2 regions of the Oceanobacillus sp. B139/18 genome follow, and region 2 is predicted to be linked to the other one. Evidence: riboswitches for the same ligand, from Rfam matches in the RefSeq annotation. Region 2 holds a riboswitch; the other holds the start of a gene.

The links. Region 2 has a riboswitch for thiamine pyrophosphate ahead of ACZSMY_RS15935 (acetylornithine deacetylase). Riboswitches for the same ligand answer to the same signal wherever they lie in the genome.
Region 1: it holds a riboswitch for thiamine pyrophosphate, as region 2 does, so the genes downstream of both, ACZSMY_RS12870 (thiamine phosphate synthase) here and ACZSMY_RS15935 (acetylornithine deacetylase) in region 2, are expected to answer to the same signal.

Annotation. Positions count from the first base shown of each region.
Region 1 is NZ_JBVFXI010000004.1:31,774-34,961, reverse strand. Features, by position in the region: gene thiO (glycine oxidase ThiO) at 1-896, opposite strand, end outside; gene ACZSMY_RS12870 (thiamine phosphate synthase) at 911-1,639, opposite strand; TPP riboswitch at 1,635-1,730, opposite strand; gene ACZSMY_RS12865 (suppressor of fused domain protein) at 1,850-2,911, opposite strand; gene ACZSMY_RS12860 (class I SAM-dependent methyltransferase) at 2,966-3,188, opposite strand, start outside.
Region 2 is NZ_JBVFXI010000005.1:213,451-216,638, forward strand. Features, by position in the region: gene tenA (thiaminase II) at 1-333, opposite strand, end outside; gene ACZSMY_RS15935 (acetylornithine deacetylase) at 372-1,640, opposite strand; TPP riboswitch at 1,722-1,825, opposite strand; gene ACZSMY_RS15940 (MFS transporter) at 2,005-3,188, shown strand, end outside; gene ACZSMY_RS15945 (helix-turn-helix transcriptional regulator) at 3,171-3,188, opposite strand, start outside.

The DNA.
Region 1 (3,188 bases), on a different contig from region 2:
TTTCTTATCCTCGCCTCTGCCAGCTCCGGAACCATTTTCTGCGCTCGTGACAGCAGTCTCTGGACGCTTGCGGCATGGACATGCTTATCCATTTTTCCTGGTATGGAGGAGGCTCCAACAATCACCTTTTTTCCCTGCTTCGGAACAAGGTAACAGCCATCCATCCAAAGTGTTGATTGAAATAGCTTCTGGTCCAGTTCTAACAGCAGACATTCGCCCTTCACCGGAATCGCAGCATAATCTGCAGGCAGCAATTCATCTCCGAAAGCTCCTGTTGCAACAATAACCTGGACCGCTTCATAGATTGCCTCTGTTGTCCGGACACCATAAACCGTTTCATTTTCTATCAACAGCTCATTAACGCTTTCCTGCTCATGCAACACCGCACCATAATGAGATGCAGCCAGAGAGAAGGCTTTGGTCAGATGACGGGCGGAAACCTGACCATCATCCGGCAAATACAGGACAGCACGAAGATTCTCCGTCAGGCTTGGCTCCATTTTTTTCGCTTCTTCTACTGACAGTAAATACGCAGGGTTCCCCGCTTCCCGCTGGAAAGACGCGACGCTTTGCAGCTTGCTGTATTGCTGCTGATGAAAAGCAAGCTTCATGATTCCTTTATGAATATATTGAATATCTACTCCTGACGCTTCCTTCAGTTCCTCGGATAAATTTTTGAATAGCGCTCTGCTCTCCTGTGCAAACCGAAAAAGCGGACTGTCTTCTGTAAACTCTCCTTGAGCGCCTAACATACCTGCTGCGGCACTGGAAGCCTCGCAGCCGATTTGATTCCTTTCAATGACCAGCACCCGATTGCCTCTTTTGGCCAGCTGATAAGCAATAGAGCAGCCAATAACTCCGCCGCCTACAATAATTTGATCAAACTGTTTATTCATCTTCTCCCTCCTTTTCATATATTCAACGCTTGCCGGTAAGCTCTGACAGTTTGGACCGGATCCTCTGCCTGCCAAATACCAGACATGACCGCGATGCCGGCTGCTCCTGCGGCAGTTACTTCTTTCGCCCGCTCAGGAGTAATCCCGCCAATAGCATATACCGGCACAGACAGCGCGTTAGTCATTTCCTGTAGTTCCGTTAATCCTCTGGGCTGCTGATTGGCTTTGGACTTGCTGGAATAAATATGGCCATACAGCACATAATCAGCTCCCTCCTGCTGCGCCTGCTCTGCCTCAGCTAAAGAATGAACAGACTTTCCTGCCTTCAATTCAGGGAAGCTTTCTTTTACAAGTGGAATGGAAGGACTGTGAAACGCCAGCTGAATACCTGCGCACTGCTTTATCACAGCAATATCTACTCTGTCATTCACTATTATTTTCTCTAATGGCAATCCGATATTTTCTAATGCACCGATGATTTCCAGAATGTCCTTCGCTGTCTTGTTCTTCTCTCTGATATGCAAATAATCAATCTCAGCCTGAATCCGCTTCACTATTTGCAAATGCTGCTCGGAAAAACTGCCATCACTGATCAAGTGCAGATGCCTGTCCATCTTCTTCTCCCCTTTCTTCCATTTTCTTGCTTCAGGATTGGCAGAAGAACGAAAAAGACCACTTATCCAGCTGAAGGATAAGTGGTCTTGATTATATACAAATTCATTGTTCGAATGATATATCGTCATGTTCCTGCCACTTCCCTACGCTAGTGTTAACCAGATCAGGTTCAAAGGGTCCGAGTATTCGTCTCAGCCAAAGGCTCCCCTAGTGTTGCTTATTTAATTTTCAGATTACAAATAAAGAATAACATATAATTTTTTATTTTCAAAGATATTCTTTCAAAAGTGTTTAGCGATTTATCAAGGAAATGTTATTTTACTTTCAAATGAGTTCTCTTACCCAATTACCTGAACAACATTTCCTTCATTATCTTTGATGTATGTTTTAACAATTTTTACAGCCAGCTGTTCAAACGAGAATAGTTCCGCCACACCTTCTTTAGGAATCAGCTTCTCACTCAACTCGATTGTACTCTGCTCATCTAAAATTAGACGCACCTTATCCTTCTCCATTGCATATTCTGACTTTTCCCCGGGCTCTATAGCAATGACAATATCAGGACCTGCCAATGTCAGAGCCTTTCCTTTCAAGAGACGCCCTCGCAGCACTTTACTTATGGTTTCGGTTTGTTTTGCCCCCAGAGTCAGCATTGCTGGTTTTTTTCTGAATAAGCCCTTTTTTTCTGGAGTCCACGATAAATTATCGTTAAATAGAAATCCTGTATTGGATCCTTCCCGTTCTCTTCCTTCATCAACTTTTGGGGAGACATCTGCATGATTTAGTAAAGAATCTCTTTTTAAATCGGTAATAAACGCGGGCATATATGGGGAACTGGCAGAGAGAACACCTCGTGTATTCCACGTCTGCATTGCTTCGAGCTCATCATTTGTGATACCAACCATCTGCAGAAATTGCACTTGACCATTTTCTGTTTCTATTGTACCAAGCTCAGAATCCGTAATAAATGCCAATGCAGTTAATGCCGTATCTGATTCCAAACAGATAGGACCATTTGCATCCATATAGTCTCCATTTTTAAAAACATTACCGCTGTTAAAAACATATCTTCCCAAATTCTGAAGCAGATTAAGCGCCCAGGCTGGCGGTTCCTCTTCCCCTTCTTCTTTTTTCAATCTGAACGTTAATTCAAACCCAAAACCGCTTACTTCTGGATTATCGGTTTCTTTTTCGTAAATCTCTGAAAATCCATATGTAACTATATGCCAGTGCAAGCCTGGCGTTTCTGATTGATAAGCGCTGATTCCATCTAATGGATCCGGTCCGCCCAGCGAATAAGAGATCACTGTTCCATAATGCTTCGGTTCCTGCTTCCCATAAATTGCTTCCATTGCATTATCAATTGCATCCCAGCCGGGTGCTTTTACTTCTTCACTCATTAAATTCCTCCTCTGTTTCCCTTTCCAAAAAGACGATTTTTTCTTTCTAAAACACTACCCCTTTGTCGAAATACAAAACATCTCTGCAAAATCAGTGACGATGGTTTTTTTAGGATTACGCTTCACATCATATCTCATTTTCTCTAACCCTTCTTGGTAATCCTGATCATCAATCAACGTTAATATGGATATGTCTCTATTCTTTGCATACCCCAGATAATCCGACACCCTGATTTTTTCTAATCGATATGTCATCTGCAGTTCTGTGTTAAACCCT
Region 2 (3,188 bases):
GGCCAGCGTTACAGGCCCTGGAACCGTAGATTCTAGTTCCTCCCTGGAAATACCGAGACGCTCGGCATACTGACGATGAAGCTCCATTTCGAAATTCAGGGTTTCATCCAGCGATTTAGCAAAGCCGGACATGGTATCTAAATCTTTTGCAAGCACCGTTCCCATCGCAATTACTTTTGAGTACTCTATCAAATACTTGTAATCCTGACACATGTAGAATTTAAATGACTCCATATCGAGTGTTCCATTACCAATCCCCTGTACAAATGGATGCTGGTGGCTTTTCTCCCAAATCGAATCTGCTGTCTTGCGAATACGTTCTGTAAATTTCATGTATATGCGCTCCCTTTTCCATCATTTTTATAAATGCCTTATTTCTGTTTTTCTGTTTGACACCATTTCAAAATAAATTGCAGCAGGGACACTGTATAATCTACTAACTCGTCGATGTTTACCTGCTCATCCACGGCATGGGCGTGCTTCAATTCACCAGGTCCATAGCAGACCGTCGGAATCCCGTATGCTGCAAGCCAGCCGCCATCAGTTACTGTTTCAGACATTCGGACTTTCGCTTCCTCGCCAAAAGCTTTGCTATGACTCTCCTGTAACATCGCAAAAGCAGCATGTTCTTTATCTACGGAGAAAGACGGGAAAATTTCACCGCGGTCCACAATCATCGATTCGCCTCCCCATTCAAAGGCGGGTGGATTATCCCGCATCCAGACATCCGCTTCAGCCGTCTTGCGTAAATGGGACTCAATTTCTGCAGCAACCTGCTCAGAAGTCTCATCGGGATAATAATGAACGGTAATCCATAGGCGGCATTCATCAGCAATAAAAGCAGCATGTCTGCCTCCTTCAATCACTGCCGGGTTGATGGTATTGGTTCCTGGGGGAAAGCCTGGATAGGATTTGGTCACTGCCCAATGTCGCTCCAGCTCCTGCAACGCAATAAGGAGCTTATTCATCTTTTCAATGGCGCTGGCTCCTTTCATCCCGCCGCCTGCATGAATGAGCTGGCGACGTGTACCATCATGGTGCGTGATTGGACTTTTCACTGTGATCCAGCCGGTAATAACGCCTCCTTGCCCATGTATTTCACAATGACTTGTATCTGCAACGATGGCATAATCCGCTGTATACCCGCGTTCTCCACATTGCTTCGTCCCTGCTTCCCCAACCTCTTCCCCAATGACGGACTGCAGAATAACATCCCCGCCAAGGCGAATCTGGTGGTCATGCAATATGCGCATCGCAAATAAACACGCTGCCAGACCGCCTTTCATATCTGCTGCACCCCGCCCAAATAATGTACGTCCTTCCACTGCTGGCTGAAATGGCGCATGCTTCCAGTTTTCACCTTCCTCTATAGAAGCGACATCCACATGCCCATTAAGAATCAAGCTGTTGTATGTATCGGAAGCAGTTCCACGTAAACAGCCGACGACATTCGGGTCACCGGGATAAACCTCCCATTGTTCTGTTTCAAAATTCATTTCCTTCAAGTAGTTCGCAATGTAAGCTTGGATAGCCTCTGTATTTCTTGCAGGCGGGGCTGGTGTTTCAAAACGAATCAAATCACTGACAAGCGCTATTAATTCGTCTTCTCGATTTCGAATCTCCTGAATTACCCTATCCATTCAAAAACCTCCTTTTCAGCACGCAAAAAAAACCGCCTCCTGATTTAGAGAGCGGCAGAAAAGTTTGGTTCATTTGCCTAAAGGCATATCCGCCCACTTCCCTCCGCTAGTACGAACTAGATCAGGTTGGTAAGGGTCAAGACAATATGCCTCTCTCAGCTTAATAAGCACCCCTAGTGGATCCATTGCGTATGTATTTATCCCTTTTAGGTTACCATACGAATTTGTAAGCGTAAAGCAGAATTTAAGAAAGGATGATTCTATACCCGCTTGTCTACATACATATTGCTGTTTTTTTGCGCAATATCAATACAGATGAAATCCAGAATACGTTGTAACCTTCTTACAAAGGAGGTTACAGCTAGTGTACATAACTATCATAAAAAAAAATAAACGTGTCCGAAACTATCTGCTTGCTACTGCCAGTTCCAATTTGGGGAATGTGATGACTGGCATGGCTCTTTTATTTCTTGCTTATGATTTAACTGCTTCTAATGCGTATACCACAGGGATTGCTATCGCTCAAGTTGCTCCTTATCTGCTGTTCGGATTGATTGGAGGAGTTATTGCTGACTGGATTTCTAAAATGAAATGGTTAATTCGTATCGATTTATTTCGTTCTCCACTTCTCATCGGGTTAGTTTTGTTAGACTTCTCCAATCAGCTTGCTTACTGGCATCTAATTATTGTAAGCATCTTGATTCATTTATGCGGATGCTTATATAATCCGGCGCATCGGGCAATCATCCCGCTTATCACGAGTGAAAGGGAGAGGCCCGCAGTAAATAGTTTAACGGACACTGTTACAAGGGGAATGACTGTTTTAGGACCTGTTTTCAGCATTATCTTCATGAATACCATTGGTGTAATCCACTTTTTCACGCTGGATGCACTCAGCTATCTATTGAGCGCGCTTTTTCTATCATTCATTCCCTTAAAGGAAGAGCAGACAGATAAAAAGCATTTTAATATATTCACAGCCATCCGGGAATTTGCTATATGGCCCCGTTCTCATAAAACCATCCGTTCCTTATTTGAGATGACAGCTTTTATTGTTTTCTTTAACACCTGGGTTTGGCAGGTTGGGCTGTTATTACTGTTACAAGAAACGATGGCGAATGCAGAAGTATGGTACAGCGTTGTAACAGGATGGTTTGGAATTATTGTTATTATTGTGAATCTGATTATTCCCTATATCTTTAAACAATTTACGCTAAAAACCTACCTTCTCAGCTCCCTTATCTGGGGGACAGGCATTTTATTCTTAGGAGGTTTACCAGCTGTCCCCCTGCTTTTTTTGGGAATTATCTGGGTAGCAGTCGGATTGCCGCTGTCTGGATTATCCAGGGTCTATTTACTGCAAAAGTATATTCCGCCAGACATGCTGGGAAGAGGTTTCAGTTTCAATGCCGTCCTGCTTTATTTTTCTAATTTTATTTCTTTAGGTTTCTTCGGACTTGTATCTTATTGGGTCTCCATACACCTGATTTTTATCATCTGCGGGGCATGTATGATGATTCTGGCTGGAGTTTATGTATTGCTTAACCT